Regions from separate parts of the Janthinobacterium sp. PSPC3-1 genome, predicted to be linked through region 2. Evidence: predicted binding sites of a transcription regulator. Region 2 holds the regulator's gene; each other region holds the start of a gene.
The links. Region 2 encodes FliA, which starts transcription of late flagellar genes. Its sites were predicted from a motif close to CTAAAGTTTNNNNNNNNNNNGCCGNTA; they were not measured.

Region 1 (10,290 bases), on a different contig from region 2:
GGCGCAGACCAGTTGCACGATGCGGCGCGCCAGTTCGAATTCCTTGTCTTCCGGGCTCAGTCCTTCGAGTTCCATGCCGAAGATGCGCGCCGCGCGCCGCTTGTGCTCCTGGGCCGCGCCATGCAGCGGCATCAGGGGCGCCAGCACGCGGTTCAGCAACTGGCGCAAGGGCTGCGCCAGCGGTGTGCCGCGCAGTTGCCGCCCGGCGCGGGTGGTGGCCAGCAAGTGCGATAGAAAAGCGTCGAACTGCGCCGGCCGCCGCACTTCCAGCAGCAGCGCCGCCAACGCCAATTCGTCCTCGTGCTGCAAGGGCAGCACGGCGGCCGGCATCGGCATTTCCATCTCGGGACGGTAGGCAAGCAAACGGCTGCTCATGGCGCGCTCCTGTAACTGGAAGTTTGGGGCATGCCCCGTCGCCCTGTTTTTGCAAGCCGCGTGCCAGCCCGGAGCGCCGGTGACAGGCGGGAAAACGGCGAAACAAGCTTCGTCCATGGCGTAAAAACCATGGTTTCCGGCGAAGCCAGTTTCGCTTCGCTATGTGCTTTTCAAACAAGCTTTATTTAGGGAAATTTTTACGTGTCCAATATGCGACACTTGTCATCGAAGCGTAAAAACATTTCCCGTTAACACAATAAAAATCTTTCCGAAATACAGCTTAACTTTCAGCAAAATATAGTTATCCGCACGCAAAACAGGAAGTGATCAAGACGAAAAGTCGCTTTGCCAATAGATGTGGAACGAGCATGGCCCTACAATAACGGAGCCATGAATCACTTGCCCAACGGAAACTAAATGACCCACGTTAAACTGCGCCGCCTGCTGGCGTCGACTTTACTGAGCCTGCTGGCCGCTTGCGGCGGCGGCGGTGGCGGCGACAGCCAGACACCCTCCGCGCAGCAACCGGTGGTTACCGTGCCGCCGCCAGCCACCGGCACGCCGGCCACGCCAACCGTGCCGGCCGATCCCGGTACGGTCACGCCGCCGGTGGTGGTCGCGCCAACGGCGCCCGCGCCGGCTCCGGTAGCGGCGCGCGTATTTACCCGCAAGGAAGCGTCGCGCTTTCTTGCCCGCGCCACGTTCGGCCCGAACATGGCCGCCATCGATGCGCTGGCCGCCAGCGATAGCGACGCCTGGTTCGCCGAACAGTTCGCCAAGCCACAGACCTTGCACCTCGCCTATATGGACAAGCTGCTGGCGGCACAGGTCGCTTCCGGCGGCCCGCGGGTCGGCTTCACGGCATTCTATGAAACCTTCTGGCAGCAGGCCATCCGCGGCGACGACCAGCTGCGCCAGCGCGTGGCGTTCGCCCTGTCGCAGATCTTCGTCATCTCGATGCAGAACGAGACCGTCCGGCCGCTGGTGCGCGGCACCTCCAGCTACTACGACATGCTGGGACAGCACGCCTTCGGCAACTTCCGCAACCTGCTCGACGGTGTGGCGCGCCATCCGATGATGGGCATCTATCTGTCGCACCTGCGCAACCAGAAGGAATCGGGCACCCGCACGCCCGATGAAAACTTCGCCCGTGAAGTGATGCAGCTATTTACCATCGGCCTGGTCCAGCTGAACCCGGACGGCAGCGTGAAAATGTCCGGCGGCAAGCCGATCGACACCTACACGCGCGAAGACGTGGCGGGCCTGGCCAAGGTATTTACGGGCTTGAGCTGGGCCGGCCCGGACCAGGCCAACGGCCGCTTCAACGGCAGCGTCGCCGATCCCGAACGCGATTCGAAGCCGATGCAGATGTATGCGGCCTTCCATTCGACCAGCGAAAAGCGCTTTCTCGGCCAGAGCATTTCCGGCGCCACCAGCGGCGACGACGACATCAAATTGGCGCTCGACACCCTGTTCAACCATCCGAACGCGGCGCCCTTCTTCAGCCGCCAGCTGATCCAGCGCCTGGTCACCAGCAACCCCAGCGCCGCCTATGTCGGCAGGGTCTCGGCCGTGTTTGCCAACAATGGCAAGGGCGTGCGCGGCGACATGCAGGCCATCGTGCGCGCCGTGCTGCTCGACCCCGATGCGGTGGCCATGGCCGGCAGCACCATGCGCACCGGCAAGCTGCGCGAACCCCTGCTGCGCCTGGCCAACTGGATGCGCGCGTTCGACGCCAGGCCCGCCAACGGCATCTACAATATTTACTACCTGGACGATCCCCTGAGCGGCCTGGGACAGAGTCCGCTCAATGCGCCGTCGGTCTTCAATTTCTACCGCCCTTCATATGTGCCGCCCAATTCCGCCATCGCCAGCGCGGGCCTGGTGGCGCCTGAAATGCAGATCACTTCGGAACCGTCGGTGACCGGCTACCTGAACTTCATGCAGGAGGCCATCAATTCCGGCGTCGGCGACGCGCGCCTGGTGAAACCCGACTACACCAGGGAACTGGCGCTCAGCGCCGACGCCAACGCGCTGGTCGACCGGGTCGACCTGCTGCTGATGAATGGCGCCATGTCGTCCCGGCTGCGCGGGCAGATCGTCAGCGCCGTCAACAGCATCACCCTGCCTGCCGCCAGCGCCACCAACGCCCCGCAGATCGCCAATCTGCAGGCAAACCGGGTCAAGCTGGCAATTTTCCTGGCCATGGCCTCGACCGACTACCTGGTGCAGAAGTAAAAGGACTCCACATGACCATCAATGCCCCCCAATTTTCCCGCCGCCGCTTCCTCGGCTCCATGCTGACCCTGGCCGGCACCGGCGCCGCGCCGTTCGCGCTGAACCTGGCCGCCATGGGCAATGCCGCCGCCCAGTCGGCTGGCGACTACAAGGCCATGGTGTGTTTGTTCCTGAACGGCGGCAACGACGCCTTCAATACCGTGCTGGCCACCGACAGCGCATCGTGGAATGAATACCTGCGCGTGCGCAACACCGGCGGCAGCGACTCGATCCACCTGCCGGGCACCGGCGAAACGGGCGGCGTGCTGCCCATCGTTCCCGCCACCGCACAGGCCGGCCGCAGCTTTGCACTGCACCCCAGCCTGGGGCCGTTGAAGGAATTGTTCGATGGCGGCCGCGCGGCCGTGGTGGCCAATGTCGGCACCCTGATCGCGCCGACCACGCTGGCCCAGTACAAGGCGAAAAGCGTGGCGCTGCCGCCCAAGCTGTTCTCGCACAACGACCAGCAATCGACCTGGCAATCGGGCCAGCCCGAAGGCGCCAGCGTGGGCTGGGGCGGCCGCCTGGGCGACCTGGCAATGGCCGGCAATGCCAATGCCATGTTTACCACCATTTCGGCGGCCGGCAACACGGTCTTCCTCAGCGGCCAGCAGGTGCGCCAGTTCCAGGTCGGCCAGGCGGGCGCCGTGCCGATTCGCGGCATCAGCGCCAACCTGTTCGGCACCGCGGCCGGTACCAGCGCGCTGCAAGCCATTCTGGCGGACGCCGGCAGCGACCTGATCGAACAGGAACAGAAATCGGCGGTGCAGCGCGCCATCTCCAGCCAGTCCATCCTCAGCGGCGCCATGCTGGCCGCCGGCCCCACCGGCGTGCCCAATCCCACCAGCTACATCAATCCGACCACGGGCGTGGCGGCCACCAATCCGCTGGCGGTGCAACTGCAGACGGTGGCGCGCATCATTGGCGGACGCAGCGCGCTGGGCGCCAAGCGGCAGGTGTTTTACGTGACCCTGGGCGGCTTCGACACGCACGACCGGCAAAAAATCCAGCAGGCCGACCTGATGGCCCGCCTGGCGCATGCGCTGGCCTATTTCGACACCACCCTGGCCGCGCTGCAAGGGACCGACCTGCGCCGCCAGGTCACCACCTTCACGGCCTCGGACTTCGGCCGGACCTTTACCAGCAACGGCGACGGCACCGACCACGGCTGGGGCGCGCACCACTTCGTCGTCGGCGGCGCCGTGCGCGGCCGCGATATCTACGGCGCCTTCCCGGCCTCCGGCCTGGGCCATGCGCTCGACGTCGGTTCCGGCTCGCTGCTGCCGACCATCTCGGTCGACCAGTACGGCGCCACCCTGGCCAGATGGTTCGGCGTGCCGGACAGCCAGCTGGGCGAGGTATTTCCCAACCTGGCCAATTTTAGCCAGCGCGACCTGGGTTTCATGAGCGTCTAACCGTTGACACCCACCGTCAGCGTCACGACGTAGCCATCGGTAGCGTTGCCCGTCACGCCGGCCATCTGCAAGCTGGTGCCGTCGCTGAAGACATTGTCGGTGGCATAGCTGATCTGCGCCAGGTTGCGCACGCTGGAGGTGTAGCCGCTGGCCGTGTAGACCTCGTTCAGCGTCGCCAGCGGAAACGTGAATTGCGAGGTCTTGATGCGGCTGCTGGCGGCGGCCGCCCTGGCCAGGCTGGGATAGACTTCGAAATGCACGTGCGGCATGCGCCCCGCATAGCAGCCGGGAAAGATGGTGGTAAACGACAGGCTGCCGCTGCTGTCCGTTTCCTGCACCCCGCGCAGATAGTTCTGCGCCGTCACGCCGCTCGAATACAGCGAATACAGGCCGTCGCGGTCGCAATGCCACAGATAGATCGCGTAGCCGGCCAGGCTGGCGCAGCTGGCGTTGGCGTTCACCAGCTGCAGCCTGATGGTCAGTGGCACGCCGGCCGCCACGCCGGTGGCGCCGTTGAAACTGCTGCGGATATCGCTGCGCACCACACCGGTCTGGTTCAGCACATTGATGATGCTGCCGCCATTGGTGTTGGTGCCGTCGGCCGGATACGGTCCGCCCGTCTCTTCCGGGATCACCGCGCAGGCGGTGGTGGTCGGGGTGGTGGCCGTGGTACCGGTGCCGGTGGTGCCGGTGGCCGTGGTGCCGGTCGACGCCGTATCGCTGGCACTGGAACCGCCGCAGCTGATCAAGGGCAAGGTGGCGGCGCCCGCCAGCACCCAGCGCAGCAGGCGGCGCCGCTCCAGCGCCTGCCGCTGCATCATTTCAAGGTCGGACGCCAGGCCGAAATCATGTAAATCCATACATACTCCATCAGGTGGGGCAAGCCGGCCAGCGCGGGACTGAGGCTGGCGCACAGGAAGCAACACTGCATGAGTTTGTCGCCCATGCTGTGTTGGACCCTGTTGGCTGGCTTGCGGTTCATGGTTCAGGCCGTTGTATTGACCAGGTTGCCGCTGGACGACAGGCTGCCGCCGGCGCTGGCCGAGCCCAGGCTGCCCGACAGGGCTTGCAGGAAGCTGGCCAGTTTGTCGGAGCTGCCGCTGTTGCTGCTGCCGCCCAGCGCGCTCAGCAGGCTTGAAAAGCTCGATTGCAGCTCGCTCACGCTGCTGTCGGTGCCGGCCGTGCTGTCGCTGCCGGACGACGTCAGTTTTGAAAGCAGGCTTTGCAGGTCGGACTCGATATTGCCCGGTCCGCGACCACCGCCCGGTGGCGGGCCCGAAGGCGGCTCGCCACCCTCGCCCTGTTCGCCACTCTCGCCCCCGCCGCCGCCGCCACCTTGCGCGCGCAGGCTGCCCATCAGCTGGTGCAAAAAGGCGCCCAGCGCCTGGCCGGCATCGGCCGTGCCGGCGGTGCCGCTGGAGCTGGCCTCGTCGGAAGTGTCCGACTCGCCATCGGCCACCGTCACGCCGATCGACGACAAGGCGCTGGAAATGGCGTCCAGGAAGGCGCTGTCATCGGGCTTCGGGGGCGGCGTGCCGCCCACGCTGGCGGCATTGCCGGTGCCGCTGGTGCTGCTGGTGCCGCTGAGGCGGGCAAACGCGGCCAGATGGCTGGCGGCGCTGCTGGAATTGACGGCGCTGATGCTCATAGTTTTCTCCCTCGACAAGAATTGGACTTATTTTTCACCGCGCGGGGCGGGGCCGCGGCCGTTGCCCGGACCGTCCTCGTCGCGGCGCGCCTCGACCTGCTGGCGCTGTTCCGGCGTCAGGACGGCCAGCAACTGCTGTTCCAGGCGCGCATGCTGCAGGCTGATCTTTGCCATCGCCTGCGCCGCGCCATTGGCCAGCGCCACGGCTTTCGCATCGTCATAGTGGTTCGACGCGGCCAGTTCGCGCAGTTGCTCATGCGCCTTGAAGGCGATCTTCTGCTGTTCGCGCAGCAGCGGCGCCTGGGCATAGGTGGCGGCAAAGACCTTGTCCTGCTGCGCTTCGCTCAGTTCCACGCCGCGCAGGAAGGGCGGCAAGCCTTCGCCCAAGCCCCGGCCCGGGCCTTCCATGCGCGGGCCCGGACCGGGGCCACGGTCAGGCCCCTGCTGGGCATGGGCCGCCAGCGGTGCGCCCAGGGCGGTGGCCAGCAGCAGCGACATCATGACAGTTGCTTGTTTCATGCTCGAATTCCTCTCGTTTCAATGAGCCTCGATTGTGCGGGGCTTGCGTGTAAAGCAACGTCAGCGCCAGGTAAAAACGTGTAAAGCAATGTGAAAAACTGTATAAAGGAAGCAATGTAAAAGCGGGTAAAACGCAGCAAAGGCCCTGGCCGGGGCTGCTATCATGGCCGATCAACATCGGAAAAATCAGGAAGACGCATACGCATGAGCAAGGTATTGTTAATCGACGACGACATCGAACTGGTCGGCATGTTCCAGGAATACCTGGAGCAGGAAGGTTTTGAAGCGAAAGCCGTGCATGACGGCGAACGGGGCGCCGCCGAAGCGCTGACGGGCCAGTACGCCATCGCCATCCTCGACGTGATGATGCCGCGCATGAATGGCCTGGAAACCCTGCGCCGCATCCGTGCCGGCAGCCGCCTGCCGATCCTGATGCTGACGGCGCGTGGCGACGATACCGACCGCATCGTCGGCCTGGAACTGGGCGCCGACGATTACGTCACCAAGCCGTGCACGCCGCGCGAACTGACGGCCCGCATCCGCGCCATCCTGCGCCGCTCGCAGGCCGTGCCGCTCGACACCTCGGCCACGGCGCCGCTCATCGTGGGCAACCTGACGATGTGGCCGGAACAGCGCCGCGCGGCCTGGGCCGGGGTGCAGCTGGAATTGACGAGCACGGAATTCAACCTGCTGGAAGTGCTGGTGCGCAATGCCGGCAAGCCGGTCAGCAAGAATCAATTGTCCGAACTGGGGCTGGGCCGGCCGATGGCCCGCTTCGACCGTAATATCGACGTGCACCTGAGCAGCCTGCGCCGCAAACTCGGCAGCCTGGACGATGGCCGTTCCTGCCTGCAGACCGTATACCGGCTCGGCTACCAGCTGATCAAGGAATAAGCGTGGGCCGTCTGTTCTGGAAGTTTTTCCTGTGCATCTTGCTGGCCCAGGTCGCCGCCACCATCGGCATCGGTGGTACTTTCTGGCTGAAAAGCCGCGCAGCCCAGCAGGCGCGGACGCAGGAAATCGATACCAGCCCGCCGGCGCAAATGGCCATCGAAGCGGCCACCGCCACACTCGAAGCGGGCGGCAGCAAGGCGCTGCAGCAGTTTATCGGCAAGCTCGAACGCATGCGCGTGATGGCCGTCGATGGCGGCGGCCGCGAGCTGATGGGCCGTACCGTGCAGCCGGCCATGCTGGACAAGGCGCGCGCCCTGCTGCAACAAGACCAGCCGCGCGCCGTCGTGCGCGAGGCGACCGGCAGCGACGGCGTGCGCTATCTGCTGTTCCTGCCCTACTCCGAGCATTTCCGCACCGCCGGCACCGACGCCGCGCGCGAAACCCTGAACGCCATGGGCATGGCGGGCAACCGCGCCATGCCGCCGGGGCCGCGCATGGATGGACCCGGCCAGCCACCCGGGATGAACGGCATGAACCAGCCACCGCGCCGCGACGGCATGGGTAACGGCATGGGCGGCATGGGCGGCATGCCGCCAGGGCCGCGCATGGACAGCCCCTACCGCACCTTTATTCCGATTATCGCCGCCACCGTGGCCAGCCTGCTGTTCGCCTTCCTGCTGGCCTGGTATTTTTCGCGCCCCATCCGCGACCTGCGCGCCGCGTTCGAAGCGGCCTCCGGCGGCGACCTGGCGCCGCGCTTCCAGGCGGTCGCCAGGCGCGGCGACGAACTGACCGACCTGGGCCGCGATTTCGACCGCATGACGGGCCGCTTGCGCAGCCTGATGGATAGCCAGACGCGGCTGCTGCACGATGTGTCGCACGAGTTGCGCTCGCCGCTGGCGCGCCTGCAGGCCGCCATCGGCCTGGCCCACCAGCAGCCCGACAAGCTGGCCGCCTCGATGGACCGCATCGAGCGCGAAAGCGTGCGCATGGACAAGCTGGTCGGCGAACTGCTGACCCTGTCGCGGCTGGAAGCGGGCGCAGTCAACCCGCTCAACGAAGACTTCAGCATTGCCGATCTGCTGCACGATATCGTCGAGGATGCCCGTTTCGAAGCCGAGGCCGACGGACGCCAGATCGGCATCACCGTCAGCGGCGACGCCGATATCGCCAGCGCCATCGTCAACGGCCAGGCCGAACTGCTGGGACGCGCGGTGGAAAACGTGGTGCGCAACGCCATCAAGCACAGCCCGGACGTCAGTGTCATCAGCGTGGTGCTGTCGCGCCATGACGAGGGCCGGCAGGTGCATGTGAGCGTGCTCGATCATGGCCCCGGCGTGGCCGACAGCGACCTGTCGGCCATCTTCGAGCCGTTTTTCCGCGCCAGCAACACGCAGAAATCGACCGATGGCCATGGCCTGGGCCTGGCCATCGCCCAGCATGTGGTCAAAGGCCACGGCGGCACCATTGCGGCACGCAACCGCAGCAGCGGCGGCCTGTGCGTGGAGATACGCCTGCCCGCCAAAGCGCCGGGCTGACATCAACCCTTATGCCTGGGTGTCGATGATGCTGCCCAGGGTCGAGGTGGCGGAACGGGCCGGGCTGCTGGCCGTGTCCGCGCTGCTGGCGGCCTGGCTGTCCTGTTTCTGCTGCGCCTGCTGAGCGGCGGCCGCCTGCAATTGCGCGATCTGCGCCTGCAGCGCCTGGATCTGCTGCGCCAGCTGCTCCTGCAATTTCTGCGCCGTTTCAGTCTGTTCGCCCTTCTGCGACTCCGTCAACTGCTTTTGCGCCGCCGTGATCTGCTTCTGCAGGGCAGCAATTTGCGTGGTGCTGCTGGAACTGCCGCTGCTGGAGGCCGCGCTGACCGCGCCGCCCGAACCGATTGCCGATACCATGATGATTGCCTCTTCTCTGTGTCAATACCATTATTATCGGCAAAGTTTCCTACAGATAAAGATGCACAAGTGTAAAGGCGGGTAAAGGCGGCCTGGCGGCGGACGCCGCTTTCATGCTGGCGGTGCGGAGTTTGTGGGGCGAGGCGGGAGTGTTGATGGGATAGCACGGCTGACCGGCGCAGCACGCAAAGCCTGCTGCGCGGGCATCTGCCGCTGTACCGCGCTTCGCCAGCCCTGGCAGACTGGCTGATGCAGCAACCCTGAATCAGGTCTTCGGCAAGGTCACGCCAACCTGGCCCTGGTATTTGCCGCCGCGGTCCTTGTACGAGGTCTCGCACACTTCGTCGGACTCGAAGAACAGCACTTGCGCCACGCCTTCGTTGGCGTAGATCTTCGCCGGCAAGGGGGTGGTGTTGGAAAACTCCAGCGTCACATAGCCTTCCCATTCCGGTTCGAACGGCGTGACGTTGACGATAATGCCGCAACGCGCATAGGTGCTCTTGCCCAGGCAAATCGTCAGTACATTGCGGGGGATGCGGAAGTATTCGACGGTGCGGGCCAGCGCGAAGGAATTGGGCGGGATGATGCAATAGCCCTTGCCCGAGACGTCGACGAAGTTATTGGCGTCAAAATCCTTGGGATCGACGATGGTGGTGTTGATGTTTGTAAACAGCTTGAATTCATCGGCGCAGCGGATGTCGTAGCCATAGCTTGAAGTGCCGTAGGAAACGATGCGGTTGCCATCGCGTTCCTTGACCTGGCCCGGTTCGAACGGCTCGATCATGCCCGTTTGTTCCGCCATGCGGCGTATCCATTTATCGCTTTTAATCGTCATCGCTGGGGCATCTTTCTAGAATATCGGAATGGCTGGGGCGTCGCGACCTGGAGGGCAGCGGCCCGAATGGCAGGATTTTACGCGAAAACCCGCTGGCTTTGGCCCTTGCGCACTGAAATTCGTGCCCTGCGTCAGCGTTTTTCCAGCAAGGTGGAAATCATCTCATGCACCACCTGCGCCGTCAGCTCGGGCGCCTCCATGGGGAACAGGTGGCCGCCCGGCACTTGCCGGAAAAACTTGCCCACCAGTTTACGGGTCGCGGCCAGGCCCGCCTGCCGGCATTCGACCGAGTCCAGGCCGCCGATAAAACCGACCGGCACCGGCAAACCGTCTTTCACCAGCGCGCCCACGTGGTGCGGCAAGCCTCGGTAGACCTCGGTTTCCACCTCGCGCGTAAAACGCAGCTGCACGCCGTCGGGATGGGGCGCCAGG
Region 2 (10,290 bases):
GAACAGCACATACAGCGCCAGCACCGTGAGATAAGCCGGCAGGATGCGCAGCGCGCGGCGCAGCATGAAGCTGCGCCACCATGGCCGCCAGGCCGGCGCCTCGCCACTGGCCCACGGCCGCAGCAGCTGCCAGCCGATAAGATATCCGCTGAGCACGAAAAACAGGTCGACGCCGATCCAGCCAAAGCCGATCAAGGGCCCGGGAAAGCGCGGGCCATGGCTTTCCAGGTGATACAGCATGATCCAGCCGATGGCCAGCGCGCGCAACAAATCCAGGCCGGGCAGGCGCGCGCCGGGCACAGCCGACACTTTAACCATGGGCGGGCCGGCCCGCATGCTGGCGAAAGCGGGCGGCGATGGCATTGGCACGGCTCACGGCGGCGGCCTGCTGCTCCGGTGACAGTTCATCGCGCAGCCAGTGCCAGTAGCTGTCCTGGTAGGGATTGACGGTGCCGGGCGTGAGGATATCGTCATGCACCATGCGCAGGGCCAGCAGATAGCCATACGCCAGCGGCGCGTCTTTCCTGACCACCTCGCCATCGGCCAGGTAAGCCATCATCAGGGTGCTGAGGCTGGACAGCTCGGCCTGCTCGGCTTGCGCCGTCAGTTGCGCGACCGCTTGCTGTTTCCACGCCAGCACGAGTGGATCATCGGGCCGGCTGCGCAGGGCGCTGCGGTCACCGAAAGGGCCTTCATAAAAAAAACGCGTGCTGGCGCCCGCCACGCCGCCCTTGGCCGCCAGCGCCAGGAAATCGAGACGGGCGCCTTTCTGGCGCTCCGTCAGGTCCGCGCACAGGTGCTGCTGCGCCGATTTTTCGTCCGCCGTCATCTCGCTGCCGCGGTCGAATTCCAGCGCCGGCAAGCGCCCTTCTTTCTGGAACACGATGCAATCGTCGAGCAGATTGTAGGCGGCATAGGCGTCGTCCGGGCTGCCGCTGGCGGCCAGGCGCGCCAGTTGCTGCTCCAGGCCGGGCGCGGCGCTTGCCTGGGCGGATGCGGGCGCAGGCGCCGGGCTGGCGTCGAGATTGAAATACGACGACAGGCTGTTCCCTGTGGATGCCGGCGTCAGCACGGCCGGGGCCACCTCGGGCGCCGGCCAGCAGACATAGGCCAGCGCCGCCAGCACAGGCAGCGCGACGACCATCAGGGCGGGAAAGGGGCGCATGGGCTGGCGGGGTTACCGTTCAGCCGCCAGCCTGTTTCGGCTTGTGCCCCAGTTTCACGAGCGCCGCCATGATGGCGGCCACGTGATCGCCCTGCACTTCGATCACGCCGTCCTTGACTGTGCCGCCCGAGCCGCACTGCGTGCGCAGCTGCTTGCCCAGCAGGGCCAGCGCGATGGCGTCCAGCGGCAAGCCCTTGACGATGGTCACGTTCTTGCCGCCACGGCCCTTGGTCTGGCGCGCCACGCGCACGGCGCCGTCGCCGACCGGTGCCGCTTTTGCCGCGGCCTTGCACGTGCATAGCGCCAGCGGCTGGCGGCATGCCGGGCACATGCGGCCTGTTTCGGTGGAATAGACCAGGCCGCCTTGGGAACTGCTTTTCATGATGGGGATATAAAGAACAAAGATGCCGCGATTGTAGCAAGCGGCAAGGCCAGCCGCAGCCTGATTATTGCGGGTTGCCAGGCAAAGGCGCCGGCGCGGTCGGCACTTCCGTCACCGTGTCGGCAATGCCGGACAAAATCGTCACGGCGACCCGGCGGTTGCGTGCCCGCCCTTCCGGCGTCTCGTTGTCGGCGACCGGGATATTGTCGGCGTGGCCGACCGCCGTCAGGCGCGAAGCCTGCACGCCGCTGGCGATAAACAGGCGCACCACGGCGCTGGAGCGCGCCGACGACAGTTCCCAGTTCGAGGCAAAGGTGGAATTGCTGATCGGCTGGATGTCGGTATGGCCTTCCACCTGCACATTGTGGGCGTCGCCGCGCAGCAGCACGGCCACCGCGCGCAGCGCCTGGTCAGATTCCGCCGTCAGGCCGGCCGCGCCCGGATCGAACAGCACGCTGGCATTGATTTCCACGCTGACGCCACGGCTGGTCTGGGTCACGCGCACCTTGCCTTCTTTCACCAGTGGCGCCAGGGTCGAGGTGAGGTCCTGCGCCAGGCGCGTCATGTGTTCGCGCTCGCGGCGGATCGCTTCGGTACGGCGTTTCAGGGCCGGGTTCGGCAGCGGGATCGCCTGCGGCGCTTCCATCTGGATCGGCGGCGCGCCCTTGTCGAGGCTGAAGGCGGTGCCGATGGCATCGGAAAACACGCGGTACTTGCCTTCATTGACCTGCGAAATCGCATACATGACGACAAAAAAGGCGAACAGCAGGGTGATGAAATCGGCGTAGGAAATCAGCCAGCGGTCCTGGTTGTCCGGCTCCTCGTCATACTTCCTGCGCGCGCGCCGCATCATGGTCAATGCTCGCTCAGTGCTCATGAAGCAGGCTGGCCACGCGCTCTTCGATGATGCGCGTATGGTCGCCGGTGGCGATATCGTAGAACACGGCGGCCGTGATTTCATACTGCACCACGCGGCGCGAGACGATGGCTTTCAATTTATTGGCCACCGGCAGGAACAGCAAGTTGGCCAGGCCGACGCCGTAGATGGTCGACACGAACGCCACCGCGATGCCGCCACCGAGCTTGCTGGGGTCGGTCAGGTTTTCCATCACGTGGATCAGGCCCAGCACCGCGCCCAGGATGCCGATGGTCGGCGAATAGCCGGCCGCCGATTCCCAGATTTTCACGGCCTGGCGTTCGGCCAGTTCATAGGCGGTGATTTCCACGTCCAGCACCTGGCGCAGCTTGTCGGGCGCGATGCCGTCGACGATCATGCGCAGGCCCTTGGCGTTGAAATGGTCGGCCGTGCTTTCCATCATGCGTTCCAGCGCCAGCGTGCCGTCGCGGCGCGCCGTCAAACTCCACTGACTGATATCGCGGCCCAGTTCGGCACGCATGTCCGCAGGCGGAAAAAATACCCAGCGCAGCATTTCCAGCCCGCGCACGAAGGTGCGCAAGCGGGTTTGCAGCAGCACCGCGCCAAAGGTACCGATCACGACAATGGCGAAGGCGGCCGGCTGCAGCAAGGAGGCCATCTTGCCGCCTTCGAGCGCCTGGCCGACCAGCAGGCCCGCCAGCGCCAGGGCCAGCCCGATTACGCTGGACCAGTCCACGCCTGCTCCCTCAAGGTTGCGCGCAGGCGCGCGACGGCCTGGGTGTGCAGCTGCGACACGCGCGATTCGGACACGCCCATCACGGCGCCAATCTCCTTGAGATTGAGCTCTTCCTCGTAATACAGGCTCATCAGTATTTTCTCGCGTGGCGGCAGCGCGTCGATGGCGTCGATCACGGACTGCCGGAAATCGGTATCGAGCAGCGAGCGCAGCGGGTCGCTGTCCTCGTCCACGCAATGGCGGTCGAGGAAGCTGTCATTGCCGTCCGTATCATGGAAGTCTTCATAATAGACCAGCTGGTGGCCACCGCCCTCGCCCAGCATTTCCTGATAATCGACCAGCGAGATCTTGAGCAGCTTGGCCACTTCCGATTCGGTCGGCGGATGGCCGAGGCGCTGCTGCAAGGTGCTCATCGCCTCTTCGATCTTGCGCATGTTCTGGCGCATGCTGCGCGGCAGCCAGTCGCTGGTGCGCAACTCGTCGAGCATGGCGCCGCGGATGCGCAGCACGGCATACGTCTCGAACTGCGCGCCATGCGTTTCTTCATAGCGGGTGATGGCATCGAGCAGGCCGATCATGCCGGCCTGGATCAGGTCGTCGACCTCGACCGAAGGCGGCAACTTGGCCTTCATGTGGTGCGCCAGGCGCTTTACCAGCGGAATGTGTTCCGTCAGCAAATGATCCTTGTTCGATTTCCCTTTGACCGTGTACATAGGCTACTTATTATTATCTTGTGAGAATGCTGCAAAATCATCAGGCGCTGAAATGGTGTGGACTCCCCGTCTGGTACAAGGTGGTGCCCAGCACCGGCGCCGCCGAGCGGGCCAGCCGTTCGGCCAGTCCGCGAAACGCCACCGATGCGCCAGCCAGCGGAAACGCATCGATCACGCTGCGGCCCAGCCGCGCCGCGCGATGCAGGTATTCATCGGCCGGAACCGAGCCCATCGACGTCAGTTTCACGGCCAGGTAGCGGCTTGCCGCTTGTGCCATATTATCGTATACCACTTTTGCTTCCGTTTCGGAAGCGCCGGTGACGAGAATGCCGAAAGGACGGCGGCCCAATTCCTGGTTCAGGCGCTTGATCAGGCAGTAGGCGGCCTTGATCGAGGTGGCGCTGGTCGAGACCTGCACCACGATATCGGCGCTGGCCATCATCGGCACCGGGAAGCAGGCGCCGCCCTGCCCGGCCATGCTCATGTCGCCGTCGACCAGCACGATGCCGGCCTGGCGCGCCATCACTTCAAAGGTCTTGGCCAGGCGCCGCGCCTCGTCCTCGCTGGCATAGCCGGGGCCGTCCATCAGATGGTCGCGCGCGCCCAGACTGGCCACGCCGAAGCCCTGCGGCACCTGGTGGATCACCTGGTTCAGGCCGCACTGCTGGCGCGCCACGTCGAGCAAAGTGGCGCCATGCGCCAGGCCCAGCCGCGAGGCGACACCGTCGCCGCTGGTGCTGGCGTCGAGCAGCAGCACCTCATTGCCGGCATGCGCCAGCGACGCGCCGAGGTTGACCAGCATCGCGCCCTTGTCGTCCTGCGGCGTGGCCGACAAAAACGTCAGCACGCGCGGCTGCGCGCCGGCGAGCATGCGGCGCAAGCCTTCGGCCTGGTCGAAATCAAAATTAGCCACCGTGCACCCCGCGTGCTTCATTGTTGCGGGTGGCGGCCTGGGCCATCAGCAGCGGCAGTTCGTCGTCCGAAAACTGGGTCGCGGCGGAATCGCGCTTGAGCTTGAAGGCGCGGTCGATCAGGTAGCCGCGGTCGGCCAGATAGAGATCTTCCGGCACGCGCTGGCCGTTCGAGACGTAGAACAGATTGAGTTTCTGGCGGATGACCACGTCGAGCACATTGCCGATCGAGGCCGCCTCATCGAGCTTGGTCATGATGCAGCCGGCCAGGCCGCTGCCCTGGTAGGCGCGCACCACTTCGTTCAGGGTTTCCTGGGTCGCGGTCGAGTTCAGGCACAGCAGGCGTTTCACATCGGCGCCGGCGCCCGACAGCATCGCCACCTGTTCCGTGACCATCTGGTCGCGCTGGCTCACGCCGACCGTGTCGATCAGCACCGTATGCTTGTTCTTGAGTTCTTTCAGGGCGATGCGCAGGTCGGCCTCGTCCTTGACCGAATGCACCATCACGCCGAGGATCTTGCCGTAGATGCGCAGTTGCTCGTGGGCGCCGATACGATAGGCATCGGTGGTGATCAGGGCCAGTTTTTCCGGACCGTGGCGCATCACGCAGCGCGCGGCCAGCTTGGCGGTGCTGGTGGTCTTGCCGACACCGGTCGGGCCGACCAGGGCGAACACGCCGCCCTGCTCCAGCATCGCGTCTTCGTTGGCCATGGTGTTCAGGTTGCGGCTCAGCACGGTCTTGATCCAGCGCATGCTTTGCGCGCCGTCCAGCCCGGCCGGCAGCTTGTCGATCAGGTAGCGCGCCAGGCTGGCCGAAAAACCGGCCGCCAGCATTTCGCGCAGCACCACGTTTTTTTGCGGCTCGCGCTGCTGGGTGGCGCTCCAGGAAATTTCGGCCAACTGGGTTTCCATCATGCCGCGCATGGCGCGGATTTCATTCATCATGCCGTCGATATCGGCCGAGGCATTCTTTTTCACATGCGCCAGCGCGCTGGTCATCATCTGCTGCATGCGCGCCATGTCCAGGCCTTCGGCAGGCGCCGGGGCGGGACGGGGCGGCGGCGCGGACGGGCGCTGCGGCACGGCAAACTGGGTCTGCAACTGCGGCCGCGGCTGCGACATTTCGGAGGCAGCCGGCGGCGAGGACAGCGAGGCGGCGTCATCATTGGCCAGCGCGAGGATCTCCACCACGCCATCGCCCTGGCGGTTCGACAGGATCACGGCGTCCGGACCGAGCGCTTCACGCACCTTGCGCAGCGCATCGCGCGAGGTCGGCGCGGTAAATTTTTTCACATTCATGGCCGGACTCCCATGGCTGGGTTGGCGTGTTCCTGGCTGAACTGTGTGACCATCATCGACTCCTGTTGCGTGAGCGATGCCTCCCAGATGGGACACGGATCACTCTGACAGCCTCCATTATTGGGGATGCGCCAAAGAAATGATAGAAGGAACAGGACCGGAAATGTCCCGTATTTCAATTTGCCGAGCGGAAATTGGAATCTTTGCCACCGTTTTACTGCGCACCAACCAGGCTCGTCACCCGAATTGTCTTGGTTTCCGGCACTTCCGCATGCGACAGCACCTTCAGTTGCGGCAAGGCGCGGCGCAGGAAACGCGACAGCAGCGCGCGCAGCGGCGCCGGCACCAGCAGCACCGGCGTCAGGCCCATGGCTTCCTGCTGTTGCGCGGCCAGCCCCGCCTGGTGGGCGATGGTGTCGGCCAGGCCAGGCTCGATGCCGGCACCGTCGCCGCCGGCGCCCATGGCCTGCATCAGCAGGCGTTCCAGGCGGTTGTCCAGGGTCATCACCGACAATTCGGCGGCGCCGGGGAACAGCTGCTGCACGATGGCGCGGCCCAGCGACACGCGCACCAGGGCGGTCAGGTCGGTCGGGTCCTGCGTGTGCACGGTGTGCTCGGCCAGGGTTTCGATAATCGTGCGCATGTCGCGGATATGCACGCCTTCCATCAACAGGTTCTGCAGCACTTTTTGCAGGGTCGACAGCGACAGCATCTTCGGCACCAGGTCTTCCACCAGGCGCGGCGCGTCCTTGCCCAGGTGGTCGAGCAGCGATTGCACTTCCGCGCGGCCCAGCAATTCCGAGGCATGCGAGGTGATCAGGTGATTCAAATGGGTGGCCACCACGGTGCCCGCATCGACCACCGTGTAGCCCATAGACTGCGCCTGGTCGCGCAGGGCCGCATCGATCCAGGTGGCCGGCAGGCCAAAAGCCGGGTCGGTGGTCGACACGCCGGGCAGGCTGCCGCTGGCCATGCCGGGATTGATCGCCAGGAACTGGCCATTGAACGATTCGCCCACGCCCACTTCCACCCCCTTGAGGGTAATCCGGTAGGCCGACGGTTTCAGTTCCAGGTTGTCGCGGATATGCACCGGCGGCGCCAGGAAGCCCACTTCCTGGGCGAATTTCTTGCGGATGCCCTTGATACGCTTCAGCAGCTCGCCGCCCTGCGACTTGTCGACCAGCGGAATCAGGCGGTAGCCCACTTCCAGGCCGAGGGTATCGACCGGCATGATGTCTTGCCAGCTCGCCTCTTCCTGCTCGGGCGCCACGGTCGCCGGCGGCGCCTCGGCCGGCGTCTCGGCATCGGCTTTCTTCTTCGCCGCCGTTTTGGTGATCAGGTAGGCCGAGCCACCGAGGGCGCCGGCCAGCAGCAGAAACACCATGTTCGGCATGCCGGGAATCAGGCCCATGCCGCCGATAATGCCGGCGGTGATATACAGTACTTGCGGCTTGGCAAACAGCTGGCCCACCAGCTGGGTGCCGATATCCTGGTCGCTGGCCACGCGCGACACGACGATACCGGCCGCCGTGGAAATGATCAGCGAAGGAATCTGCGCCACCAGGCCGTCACCGATGGCCAGCAAGGTGTAGTTCTTCAAGGCATCGGCAAAGCCCATGTCATGCTGGATCAGGCCGACCAGCAAGCCGCCGATGATATTGATCACGGTGACCATGATGCCGGCGATCGCGTCGCCGCGCACGTATTTGCTGGCGCCGTCCATGGCGCCGTAGAATTCCGCTTCCTGCGCCACTTCCGTGCGGCGGCGGCGCGCTTCATCTTCGACGATCAGGCCGGCGTTCAGGTCGGCGTCGATCGCCATCTGTTTGCCGGGCATGGCGTCGAGCGCAAAGCGGGCGCCCACTTCGGCGATACGGCCGGCGCCCTTGGTGACGACGGTAAAGTTAATGATCGTCAAGATGATAAACACCACGATACCGACCGTGTAGTTGCCGCCGATCAGGAAGTGGCCGAAGGCCTCGATCACTTTACCGGCCGCGTCCGCCCCCGTATGGCCTTCGGTCAGCACTACCCGGGTCGAGGCCACGTTCAGCGACAGGCGCAGCATGGTCGACACCAGCAGGATGGTCGGGAAGGCCATGAAGTCGAGCGGCTTGACCGTGTACAGCGCGGTCAGCAGCACGATGATCGACAGCGCGATATTGAAGCTGAAAAAGATATCGAGGATAAACGCCGGCAGCGGCAGCACCATCATCGCCAGCAGCATGATGATGATGATCGGCGCGGCCAGGCCCTTGCTGGCATTGCTGCTCATGCCACTCAGCCAGGCGGGCATTCTCAAGCCGTTCATGGTGTACTTCCTTTATTGTTCTTGTCTGCGCCGGGCGCGGGTTTGATCTGCGAGGCGGGATGGTGCGGGTCCAGTTCCGGCGGCACGTCGAGTTTCTTCGGCTTGTCGGGGCGCTGGCCGTGACCGTTGCCATGGCTGCGCAGCTGGAACACATAGGCCAGCACTTCGGCCACGGCGCCGTACAGGGCTTCGGGAATCTCGTCGCCGATCTCGGTATGCTTGAACAGCGCGCGCGCCAGCGCCGGCGCTTCCAGGATGGCGACCTTGTGCTCGCCCGCCAGTTCGCGGATTTTTGCGGCCACCTCGTCGGCGCCCTTGGCCACCACCTGCGGCGCGCCGCGCGAATTCTCGCCGTATTTCAGCGCCACCGCATAATGGGTCGGATTGGTCACCACCACGTCGGCGGTCGGCACGTCGGCCATCATGCGCCGGCGCGACATCTCGTGCTGCATCTGGCGGATCTTCTGCTTGATCTGCGGGTTGCCGTCCGACTCCTTGGCTTCCTGCTTGACTTCCTGCAAGGTCATTTTCATTTTGTTGGCGTAGTGCCACATCTGGTACGGACCGTCGATGGCGGCGATCAGGCCCAGCGCGCCGACGATAAACAGAAAGGCGCTGATCAACATGCTGATCATGTGGCCCGAACCGGCGCGCAACGATTCGACCGACAGGCCCAGCACGGCATCCTTGTGATGCTGCATCACCAGCCAGGCGACAAAACCGACCACCAGGGTCTTGGCCAGCGCTTTGAGCAGTTCGACCAGGGCGTTCTTCGACACCATGTTGCCCAGCCCGCGTATCGGATTGAGCTTGCCGAAATTGGGCGTAAACGCTTTCGAGCTGAACAGCCAGCCGCCGACCAGCAACGGCGACGCCAGCGCCACCACCATGATGGCCACCGCATACGGCAGGCAGGTCAGCAACACCGAGGTGACGTCGCTGGCGACGCGCAAAATCATCATGTTGGGATTGAGTATCTGTTCCCGGTCCAGCGTCAGGCCGGACACCATCACGGCCGTCAGCCGGCGCACGATGGCGTCGCCGGCAAACCACAGGCAGCAGCCCGACGCCATCAGCACCGTGAACGTCGCCACTTCACGCGATCGCGGAACGTCGCCTTCCTCACGCGCCTGCTCGAGGCGCTTCGGTGACGCGGCTTCGGTCTTTTCTGCGTCGCTGTCTTCCGACATCAATCAACTCCGGTGAAGTCCTGCGGCCCCAACGGGCGCATGATGGACTGAACAAGCAACATTATTGCCGTTCAGCAGGGATTACCATGCCGGGAACAGGGGGATAAATGCCCTGTATTTCGGCTCGATCAGCGTGAGCGCCTGCTTTCCGCCTGTTTTACCGCTTGTTCGATGGCGCCGAAGATCGATTTCCCATCCTCGCCCAGGATCTCGATTTTTACCGTATCGCCAAACAGCATGTATGGCGTGCTGATGACGCCATCGGCATTCATCTCCTGGTTTCGCCGCTCAACGATACTGGAAAATCCCTTCTTGACTTCCTTGTTGGCGATGGCGCCGGCACTCACCACGCTGCCAGCGCGGGCCTGGCGCGTCTGGCACAGGTGCGCCAGCAATTGCGGGTAATTGAAGGCCATGTCGGCGCCGGCCTGTGGCTGGCCGCTCAATTTGCCGTTCAGGCTGCAGCGCACGGGCAGATGCACTTTGCCGCCGCGCCAGGCGTCGCCCAGTTCGTCCGGGGTGATCGCCACCGGCGAACAAGCCATGGCGGGTTTCGACTGCACCAAGCCGTGGCCAGCGGCCTGTTCCGCCTGCGCCAGGTTGCGCAGACTGATATCGTTGACCAGCATCAGCAGCTTGATGTGCATGTGCGCCTGGTCGGCCGTCGCCCCCATGGCCACGTCATCGGTAATGACGGCAATCCCCG
Region 3 (10,290 bases), on a different contig from region 2:
TGAGCGCCATGCGGCCGCCATCGGCATAAATCGTCTGGCCCGTCATGTAGCTGGCGTCGTCGCTGGCCAGGAAGGTGGCGATGCCGGCCACTTCTTCCGGCTCGCCGCAGCGCCCGAGTGGCGTGCGCGACAGGATGGTGTGGCGTGCCTGCGGGCTCGACAATACCGCCTGTTTCGCCAGTTCGGTCAGGATGGTGCCGGGCCCGATGCCGTTGACGCGCACGCCATGGGGCGCCAGGTTCAGCGCCATCACTTTGGTCAACTGGTTGATCGCGCCTTTCGACACCACGTACGGTACCTGGTTGGGGATCGCCAGTTCCGCATTCACGCTCGACATATTGATGATCACGCCGCTGTTGCGTTTGACCATCTCGCGCGCCACGGCCTGGCCGCACAGGAACATCGATTTCAGGTTGATGCGCATGACGCGGTCGAAATCGTCCTCGGCCACGTCCAGGAAATCGGCGGCATGGGTCACGCCGGCATTGTTGATCAGGATGTCGACATGGCCGAAACGGGCCAGGGTGGCGGTCATCATGGCGTCGACATCGGCCTTCTGGCTGACGTCGGCGCAAAAAAAGTGCGCCTGTGGCCCCAGCGCGGCGGCCGCTTCGGCGCCGGCTTCCTTGATGTCGACCAGCATCACCTGCGCCCCTTCGGCGATCAGACGGCTGGCGCAGGCCAGGCCGATGCCTTGCGTGGCGCCCGTGACGATGGCGGTTTTATTGCTTAGTTTCATAAGTACTCTGTCAGAGAAGGATGGCTTCGTTCGGTAATTGATTGCTGCGCTCGCCCGTGGCCGGGAAGTGATGCTGCAGCAAGCTGTTCAGTTCGCCCAGCGCCTGCAGGGTGCTGTCGTGGTAATTGCCGCTGGCAAAACCGGCCGTCATGGTACGGCAGATGGCTTGCCACTGCTCGGGCGTGATGCGGCGCCCCACATGGCGGTCGGCCACGATATCGACCTGGTGCTCGGCCAGGTTGATGTAGATCAGCACGCCGCAGTTGTCTTCCGTATCCCACACGCCATAGTGGGCAAACAGTTCGCGTGCCCGCTCGCGGTTCGTCACGCCCTGGTAGGCCATGCCAGGCGTGAGCGCTGCTTCGACGATCAGGCGCACTTCCGCGCGATGGGTCTGCTCGCCTTCGGCGATGGCCGTTTCGATCGCTTTCAGGGTGGTGCCAGGGAAGGCCGTCCTGGCCGAGGCCGGCGTGCCGCGCCAGTGTTTCAGCGCGCGTCCGCAGCGCTGGCCAAATGTCAGTTCTTGCGTCATTACCAGTCTCCCGAGGCGCCGCCGCCATCAAAGCCGCCGCCGCCACCGCCAAAGCCGCCACCACCACCGAAACCGCCGCCGCCGCCAAAGCCTCCACCGCCACCGCCGCGGTTGTTCATGGCCTGGCTGAGGATGCTGCCCAGCACCACGCCGGTGGCGCCGCTGGTCCAGTTGCTGCCGCGCTGCAAGCGATTTGGGCCGCCGCGCGAGCGGAACAGGGTCAGCACCACCAGGAAGCCGAAGAACAGCAGCGGCAGCCAGAAGCCCATGCCGCCTTCTTCGGCAGCGGCCGGCGCCGCCTGTTTCGCCGGTGCCGGGAATTGCTCCTGGTTCAGCAAGGTGGCGATGGCGCCCACGCCGGCCACCAGGCCACCATAATAATCCTGCTGCTTGAAATGGGGCGCGATCACGTCCTGCAAGATGCGTTTCGATTGCGCATCGGTCAGCACCCCCTGCACGCCACGCCCCGCTTCGATGCGCAAGCGGCGCAGCGACGAGGGATTGTCTTTCGCCACCAGCAGCAGCACGCCGTCATCGACGCCCTTGCGGCCCAGCTTCCAGGCGTCCGTCACGCGGATGCTGTATTGCTCGATCGCTTCCGGTTCCGTTGACTTGAGCAGCAGCACGGCGATCTGGCTGCCGGTGCGCGCTTCATAGTCGGCCAGCACGGCTTCCAGCGACGCCTTCTGTTTTTCGTCCAGCATGGCCGCCTGATCGGTCACGCGCGCCGCCAGCGGCGGCACCGCCATCAGCTGGGCGCTGGCCGGCAGTCCCATCGCGCATAGCAGCGCCGTGACGAGTGCCGCAAAATAGGCCTTGATGCCCATGCTTATTTGCCGAAGTCGACGGATGGCGCGGTCGAGATGGCTTTTTCATTGTCCACCGTGAACGATGGCTTGACCTTGTAGCCGAACATCATGGCCGTCAGGTTGTTCGGGAAGCTGCGCGCATGCACGTTGTAGTCCTGCACCGCCACGATATAGCGCTGGCGCGCCACGGCGATGCGGTTTTCCGTGCCTTCCAGCTGCGACTGCAGGTCGCGGAAGTTGGTATTGGCTTTCAGGTCCGGGTATTTCTCGGACACCACCATCAGGCGCGACAGGGCCGACGACAGCTGCCCCTGCACCTGCTGGAACTTCTCGAACGCGGCCGGGTCATTCAGCACTTCGGGCGTGATCTGGAAGCTGGTGGCGGCCGAGCGCGCCTTGGTCACCGCTTCCAGCGTCTCGCGTTCATGGCTGGCATAGCCCTTGACGGTATTGACCAGGTTGGGAATCAGGTCGGCGCGCCGCTGGTACTGGTTGACCACTTCGCCCCAGGCGGCCTTGGTCGCTTCGTCCTTGCTCTGGAAATCGTTGTAGCCGCAGCCGGTCAGCACGCCGGCCAGCACGGTGACGCCGAGGGCCAGGCGCAGCCATTTGGTGAATTGTTGAGTGATTTGCATGATGGTTTCCGTGCGTAGTGGTAAGAGGAGAGTCAGGTGGGGCAAATATACCTTAAACACCACAAAATGTTGGTTTAATCAGGTTGGCGGGCGGGACTGGCGCCGCCGGACAGGCCGCCGGCCGCGTTACAATACGGGGTTTGCAACTGAATACAGAAAAGGTGTGCCGTGAATTTCATCGATAAGTTAACCGCCGCGTGGACGGCCAATCATTCCCTGCTGTGCGTGGGACTGGACCCGGACCTGGCCAAGCTGCCGGCCGAATTGCGCGACGCGCCTGATGGCATCACCACCTTTTGCACGCGCATCATCGACGCCACGGCCGACCTGGCCTGCGCCTTCAAGCCGCAGATCGCCTATTTCGGCGCGCTGGGTGCGGAAAAGCAGCTGGAAGACATCTGCCGCTACCTGCGTGAACATTACCCGCACATCCCGCTGATCCTCGACGCCAAGCGCGGCGACATCGGCGCCACCGCCACCCAGTATGCGCGCGAAGCGTTCGAACGCTATGGCGCCGACGCCGTCACCGTCAACCCCTATATGGGCGAGGACTCGCTCGATCCTTACCTGGCGTGGCAGGACCGCGGCGTGATCATCTTGTGCCGCACCTCGAACCCGGGTGGCTCGGACCTGCAGTTTCTCGACACGGACGGCGTGCCCCTGTACCAGCGCGTGGCGCGCCTGGTGGCCGAGAAATGGAACAAGAACGGCCAGTGCGCGCTGGTCGTCGGCGCCACCTTCCCTGAAGAGCTGGCGCAGGTGCGCGCCATCGTCGGCGACATGCCGCTGCTGGTGCCCGGCATTGGTGCCCAGGGCGGCGACATCGCCGCCACCGTCGGCGCGGGCCAGACGGCGAACGGCATGGGCATGATGATCAGCTCCTCGCGGGCCATCATCTATGCCAAGCCGCAGGCTGGCGAGGATTTTGCCGATGCGGCAAGGCGCGTGGCGATCGAGACGCGCGATGCGATCAATCAACATCGCGCCGCGTAGGTCGGATTAGGCCCATGGGGCCGTAATCCGACAACATTGTTGGCGGCGATCGTGGTGTTGTCGGATTACGCGCTTGCGCGCTAATCCGACCTACGCGATACACACATTAATCGCGCTGTGGCGCCACGATCTCCGCATAATCGTACAACTCGCCCAAAATCTCCTCGCCCCGCTCATCCACCGATTCCGACAAGGTATCGATTTCCGTAAACAGCTGCTCGATGGTGCGGGCGCCCGCTTCGCCGTCGAACAGGCGGGCGGCGCGGTGTTCTTCCCAGCGCACGCTTTCCGCTTCGCTCAGGGTCTGCGGGAAGTTGCGCGCGCGGTAGCGGAACAGCAGTTCCTGCAGGCGCTCGTCACTGAAGGAAGGGCGGGCGCTGGCCAGCTTGGCCGGCGTCTCGCGGCGCAGGGAATCGAGCAGGCGGCGGTCGTCATTGCTGACAAAGCCGTTGTACAGGTCTTCATCGACATCGGCGCGGCCTTCGGCGGCGGGGCGCTTGAACACCTCGGCCCAGATGGCGTCCATGTTCGGCGCGCCGGCGGCCAGGCGGCCGTTTTCCAGCGCCGCCGCGAGATCGATGCCCCATTGCGCGGCCATGGCCGGCGACAGGGTTTTCAAGTTGCTGACCAGCATGGGCGACTTGTTCACATGAATACTCTTCACGGGCAGGCGCGTCATGCCTTCGGGCATGGCGTCGTTGCGCGTGAACAGCCGGGTGCGGATGGTGTCGGCGTCCAGGGTGAACAGTTCGCGCGGATCGTACTGGCAATCCCACACCAGGATTTCATTTTTATTGCTCGGGTGCGTGGCCAGCGGCCAGACCACGCCGATGCAGCCGCGTTCGGCCGGAAACATGCCCGAGACGTGCAAAAACGGCTGGCGCTGGGCGGCGGCCAGGTGCATGCCCATTTCGCTGGCGACCTTGTCTTTCTTGTGCAGCGCCAGGCAGAAGTCGAACAGTTTCGGCTGCATCTGCTTGATCAGGCGGGCCAGCGCGATGGTGGCGCGCACGTCGGACAGCGCATCGTGCGCCGCCTCATGCAGCAAGCCGTTAGCCTTGCTCAGATGTTCCAGCTTGAAACTGGTCTGGCCGTCGTCGCGCTTCGGCCATTGGATGCCTTCCGGGCGCAGCGCATGCGTCATGCGCACCACGTCGAGCAGGTCCCAGCGGCCGCAATGGTTTTTCCATTCGCGCGCATACGGGTCGATCAGGTTGCGCCAGAACAGGAAGCGCGTCACTTCATCGTCGAAACGGATGGTGTTGTAGCCCACGCCGATGGTGCCGGGCTCCGAAAAGGCCGCTTCGATGGTGGCGGCGAACTGGTGTTCGGGCACGCCCAGCGCCAGGCATTGCTGGGGCGTGATGCCGGTGATCAGGCACGATTGCGGATCGGGCAGGAAATCATTGGCAGGCTGGCAATACAACATGATGGGCTCGCCGATTTCGTTCAGGTCGGCATCGGTGCGGATGGCGGCGAACTGGGCTGGCCGGTCGCGGCGCGGCTGGACGCCGAAGGTTTCGTAGTCGTGCCAAAGAAAAGTCTGGTTTGTCATTGATGGTGCTTGCATGGTGTGCCGCGAAAATTCACGGCTTCAGTTTTCGGAATTCTTGCCGATATTACCAAAGAGAGGATCAGCTGTACTGCGCATTCTCGCATGGAGTCAACCATTGTCCGTCCAAGGAGGCTTATCGTGTCACTTCCCATCGCCGCAAGCGGCAATTCCGCCAGTTCCGTCAGCAATACCGGCAACACCACCAGTGGTGTCGCCGGCAAGGACGACAAAGTCAAGCAGGCCGAAGGCAGCACCGCCCAGATGAGCGTCAACGACCGCTCGAAACTGCAACTGAACGCCGCCATTTTGCAGGCGTCCATGAATGTGTCGATCAGTTCGCAAAACGATCCGCTGGCGCTGGTCTACAAATCGGCCATCACCAGCATCAATGAAGCGCTGCAGGCCGATTTCGGCGACAACGCCGTGCAAAACGCGGCATCGCAGGACAATAGCGCCGAAGCCACGGCGAACCGCATCGTATCGCTGTCGACCGGCTTTTTCGAAGCGTTCAAGAAGCAGAACCCCGGCATGGACAATGATGCCGCGCTGGAAAAATTCATGGGCACCATCAGCGGTGGCATGGAAAAAGGCTTTTCGGAGGCGCGCGATATCCTGAAGGGCTTGAATGTGCTGCAAGGCGATATCGCCGGCAATATCGACAAGACCTATGAGCTGGTGCAGAAGGGCTATGCCGATTTCGTTGCCGCGCACAGCAGCAAGAAGGCCGACACGGCAGCCTGAAGCACTTGTTTACAGGGCAACGCGGTCGCGGCCGGCGTCCTTGGCGCGGTACAGCGCCGCATCGGCCGTGGCGATCAGGCCGTGCTCGTCCTGGCGCAGCGCCAGGCTGGCCACGCCGAACGAGCCCGTGATATGCGGCAGGGGGCAGCGCAGGTCTTCGAAGATGACGGCTTGCCGCATGCGTTCGCACAGGCGTTCGGCCACCAGCAGCGCCAGCTGTTCATTGGTGTCGGGCAAGATGACCATCAATTCCTCGCCGCCATAGCGCACGGCAAAATCGGTCGGGCGCAGGGCCGCGCCCACCACCTGGGCGGCGATGCGCAGCGCCTGGTCGCCGGCCTGGTGGCCGTGCCGGTCGTTGAAACGCTTGAAATGGTCGAGGTCTATCATCAGCAGCGACAGCGGCGCGCCGCTGTCGTGGGCGGTGCTGATCATGTTCGGCAGTAAATCGTTGAGCCAGGCACGGTTGTACAGGCCGGTCAGGCTGTCGACCATCGACAGCTGGCGGTAGAACTCGCCCAGTTTCTGGCGCCGGCGCAGCAAGGCGTTGGCGGCGCGGATGCGAAACGACATCAAGCGCAGCAGGTTGCGCGCCAGGCCGTTCGACTGTTCGATCAGTTCCCATACCAGCACGGCGTCGATCACCAGCACATCGGTTTCTTCCAGCGCGGAAATGGCCGTCAGGTTGCTTGCTTCATCGAGCACCGCTTGCTCGCCCACGCTTTCGCCGGGCAACACCTTGCTGACCGTGCCGTCGTCCATGCCCGTATAGGTATCGGCCGCCACCGCCAGCGAGCCGCGCAGCACGATATACAGGCAGGCGCTGTCGCTCAGGGCTTCGCCCGCTTCCAGCCGCAGCACCGGGCAGGGCGCCAGCATGGCCGCCGTCCGCTCGTCCGGCGCATCGGAAAACAGCTGCAAATCGCCGATGTTGCAGCCTGAAGCGTCAAAATTGCCGATTTTTTCCACGATATGCTTTCCAAGAGGCAGCGCCGCGCAGGCGGCGGAACATGCGCATCATGATAGCGTAAAGCGTTCTTGGGAGTAACAACTATGGCTGACTTGAAAGCAACTTCGTGATAATTATGATACAGCGGCGGCCATGGCACGGTGTGCATGCGGCGCACAAAAGCAAAGGCAGCCTTGATCGGCTGCCCAGGTCTCATCTATAAAGCGGGGGAATTATTCGGCGGCTTCTTCGGCTTCAGCCGTATCGTTCACGGCGTTCTTGCCGCTGGCGTGGCGCTTGCTGTCTTGCAGGCGGCCCAGGGCGCTGTCAATGGCGCGTTTCAGTTTGTCGGTGGCGCCGCTGACGGACTGGTGTACCGAGGCGTTCTGCTCGGTGACGGCGATCGGCTGGTAGCCTGCCACGCGCGCTTCCATCACGCAGCGGATATCGTCCGCGCCGCCTTTCGGGCCGTTGGTATCGCTCAGGTGGACTTCGATGCGGGTAATGTTGTCGCGGAAACGGCTGAGTGCCGATTCGAGTACGGATTGCACATGTTCGTTCAGTCCAGCGTTGTTGGCGATGGTGCTGTCGGTTTGAATATTGATTTGCATATGCTATCTCCTGTCAATTCGAAAAAAACCCACACGGGCGGCACGTCGCTTGCCAGTCATTCCACCCGGTTACTGCTCCGATACATGACCTTGTATGTGACTTATCTTACTCCTGTTTGACGGATTTCAAGGGCGCCACACAATTAAGTGGGGCTTAACCCTTCAGCCAGGTCAAATAAGCTAATTGTTGATCAGGCCGGCCGCGATATTGATCGACAGGCCCAGCACCACCAGGTTGAAGAAAAAGCTCAGCACCGACTGGCCCAGCACGATCTTGCGCATCATGCGCGTCTGCACCGTCACGTCCGAGGTCTGCACGGCCACCGCCAGGGTGAAGGCGAAATACAGGAAGTCCCAGTAGTCGGGGTCCTGCTCGTCGTCGGGGAATTTCAGGGGCCGCAGGCTGGCGTCGGCGCGGTAATACAGGTGGGCATAGTGAAAGCAGAACAGGGTACCGACCAAAAACCAGGAGCCGACCAGGGTCAGTATCGTCAGCGCATAGTGCAAGGCGCGCTGGTCCGCGCTCATGTCCTTGATCGATGACAGCTGGGAAATAATGGCAATCAAACTCATCACGGACGCCACCGACAGCGCACACAGCACCATCGCCGCCCGCTCATCCTGGCGCGCCGCCATCTGTTTCACCTTGTGATGGTTGGCGCGCATCATCATCGCGCCCATGGTGAACAGATACAGCCAGACGGCGATATTCCACGCCGTCAGCACGCGCGTCATCGCCTCCCAGCCGGACGGCAACAGCACGCCGGCCGCCACGCCGATCACGATGGCCAGGCTCAGGTGGGGGCGGCTGCGGACAAAGCCGTGGAAGGGCAGCGGGATTTTCATGGCGCAGGCTGGCATAGTGAACGATAGCGCATGGTAGCCCTTATGCGGGCTTGCCGGCGGCCGTTTTGGCGGCCTCTTCCTTTTCGTGGTGGGGGAAGCGGTCCATGCGCGACAATACCGGGAACAGCATCGCCCAGATGCCGGTCACGGCCAGGGTGGCGGCGCCGCCGAACAGCACCGCGCGCACCAGACCGAACCAGCCGGCCGTGACGCCCGACTCGAATTCACCGAGCTCGTTCGAGGCGCCGATGAACACGGAATTGACTGCGCTGACCCGGCCGCGGATCTCGTCCGGCGTTTCGTACTGCACCAGCAGGTGGCGGATATACACGCTGACCATGTCGCCGATACCCATCAGGAACAGCGCCACCAGCGCCACCAGGAAGGTGCCGGTCGAGCCCAGCACGATGGTGCCCAGGCCGAACACGGCCACGCCGCCGAACATCCAGGCGCCGACCCGCCGCGTGATCGGGTAAAAGGCCAGCGCGATCGAGCAGACGGCCGCGCCCATGCCGGGCGCCGTGCGCAGCAGGCCCAGGCCGGTCGGGCCGATATGCAGCACATCGTGTGCCAGCGCCGGCAGCAGGGCGGTGGCGCCGCCGAACAGCACCGCGAACAGGTCGAGCGAAATGGCGCCCAGCATGATGGGGCGCGACCAGACGAAATGCAGGCCCTCGAGCAGGGTCGACCAGCTGACCGGCTCGCGTTTCACCACTTGCGGCGCCGGCGTGGTGGCGCGCATCAGCAGTACCGACAGCACCAGCAGCGCCGACGAGATCAGGTACACCACCTTGGGGCCGAAGATATACAGCAGGCCGCCCAGGGTGGGGCCGAGGATGATGGCGATATGCGAGCTCGACGAGCTGAGCGCCAGTGCGCGACTGAAACTTTCCTTCGGCACCATGTTGACCAGCACGGCTTGCGTGGCCGGCATCATGAAGGCGCGCGCGCTGCCGAACAGCACCAGCACGGCAAACACGGGCCAGACGATGGACAGGCCCGTCATGGTGAACGCCAGCAGCGCCAGCGCGCAGGCCAGTTGCGCCGTCAAACACCAGGCGATGATGTTGCGGCGGTTGTAGCGGTCGGCGATATGGCCGGCCGGCAAGATCAGCAGCAGGAAGGGGGCGAACTGGGCCAGGCCGATCAGGCCCAGGTCGAACAGGCTGCCCGTCATCTGGTACACCTGCCAGCCGATGGCCACGCTTTGCATCTGGACGGCCAGGGTGCCCAGCACGCGGGCGGACAGGTAAAACGCGAAATTGCGGTGGCGCAGGACACTGAAGCCGTTGCCGGATATTGCTGAGGACATGAAGACTTTCCAGAGTGGGGCAGGGGGAGGCCGGGCGGCCGCGCCGCCCCGCACTCCGGACGGCATTATTTGGCCAGGTCGGCCTCGGTGGTAAAGGCGTCGGCGTAAAACTCGTCGTCGGGCAAGCCACATTGCCGGACAAAGTCGCGCTTGGCCGAATCGACCATCACCGGCGCGCCGCAGGCATACACCTGGTGGCCGGACAGGTCGGGCAGGTCGGCGATGACAGCCTGGTGCACGAAACCGCCGCGGCCCTGCCAGGCGTCTTCCGGCAGGGCATCCGACACCACCGGAACATAAGTGAACTGCGGCAAGTCGGCCGCCCACTGGCGGCACAGGGCATCCATGTACAGGTCGTGCGGACGGCGCGCGCCCCAGTACAGGGTGATAGCACGCGTCGACTGCGCGTGGATCATGTGCTCGACGATGGCTTTCAGCGGCGCAAAGCCGGTGCCCGAGGCCAGCAGCACCACCGGCTTGTCGGAGTCGTCGCGCAGGAAGAAGGTGCCCAGCGGGCCCTCGAAGCGCAAGATATCGCGTTCCTTCATGGTGGTGAAGACCTGGTCGG

Region 1: the regulator FliA is predicted to act here: its motif matches at 9,058-9,084, upstream of ACP7B7_RS17630 (FlxA-like family protein).
Region 3: the regulator FliA is predicted to act here: its motif matches at 5,301-5,327, upstream of ACP7B7_RS25350 (DUF5610 domain-containing protein).

What each region holds. Positions count from the first base shown of each region.
Region 1 is NZ_JAFCTQ010000016.1:71,542-81,831, forward strand. Features, by position in the region: gene ACP7B7_RS17590 (hypothetical protein) at 1-375, opposite strand, end outside; gene ACP7B7_RS17595 (DUF1800 domain-containing protein) at 793-2,613, shown strand; gene ACP7B7_RS17600 (DUF1501 domain-containing protein) at 2,625-4,067, shown strand; gene ACP7B7_RS17605 (intradiol ring-cleavage dioxygenase) at 4,064-4,927, opposite strand; gene ACP7B7_RS17610 (hypothetical protein) at 5,053-5,715, opposite strand; gene ACP7B7_RS17615 (Spy/CpxP family protein refolding chaperone) at 5,743-6,234, opposite strand; gene ACP7B7_RS17620 (response regulator transcription factor) at 6,439-7,128, shown strand; gene ACP7B7_RS17625 (sensor histidine kinase) at 7,131-8,666, shown strand; gene ACP7B7_RS17630 (FlxA-like family protein) at 8,676-9,023, opposite strand; gene dcd (dCTP deaminase) at 9,289-9,858, opposite strand; gene ACP7B7_RS17640 (alpha/beta fold hydrolase) at 9,990-10,290, opposite strand, start outside.
Region 2 is NZ_JAFCTQ010000001.1:82,219-92,508, reverse strand. Features, by position in the region: gene ACP7B7_RS00430 (acyltransferase family protein) at 1-318, opposite strand, end outside; gene ACP7B7_RS00425 (hypothetical protein) at 311-1,165, opposite strand; gene ACP7B7_RS00420 (translation initiation factor Sui1) at 1,185-1,547, opposite strand; gene motD (flagellar motor protein MotD) at 1,612-2,397, opposite strand; gene ACP7B7_RS00410 (flagellar motor protein) at 2,414-3,160, opposite strand; gene ACP7B7_RS00405 (RNA polymerase sigma factor FliA) at 3,142-3,873, opposite strand; gene ACP7B7_RS00400 (MinD/ParA family ATP-binding protein) at 3,914-4,786, opposite strand; gene flhF (flagellar biosynthesis protein FlhF) at 4,779-6,083, opposite strand; gene flhA (flagellar biosynthesis protein FlhA) at 6,298-8,394, opposite strand; gene flhB (flagellar biosynthesis protein FlhB) at 8,391-9,584, opposite strand; gene ACP7B7_RS00380 (fumarylacetoacetate hydrolase family protein) at 9,713-10,290, opposite strand, start outside.
Region 3 is NZ_JAFCTQ010000034.1:3,933-14,222, forward strand. Features, by position in the region: gene ACP7B7_RS25320 (SDR family NAD(P)-dependent oxidoreductase) at 1-739, opposite strand, end outside; gene ACP7B7_RS25325 (TPM domain-containing protein) at 750-1,271, opposite strand; gene ACP7B7_RS25330 (TPM domain-containing protein) at 1,271-2,098, opposite strand; gene ACP7B7_RS25335 (LemA family protein) at 2,101-2,715, opposite strand; gene pyrF (orotidine-5'-phosphate decarboxylase) at 2,884-3,708, shown strand; gene sbcB (exodeoxyribonuclease I) at 3,815-5,263, opposite strand; gene ACP7B7_RS25350 (DUF5610 domain-containing protein) at 5,402-6,004, shown strand; gene ACP7B7_RS25355 (GGDEF domain-containing protein) at 6,014-6,973, opposite strand; gene ACP7B7_RS25360 (HPF/RaiA family ribosome-associated protein) at 7,187-7,564, opposite strand; gene ACP7B7_RS25365 (DUF1345 domain-containing protein) at 7,745-8,410, opposite strand; gene ACP7B7_RS25370 (MFS transporter) at 8,451-9,722, opposite strand; gene ACP7B7_RS25375 (CDP-6-deoxy-delta-3,4-glucoseen reductase) at 9,788-10,290, opposite strand, start outside.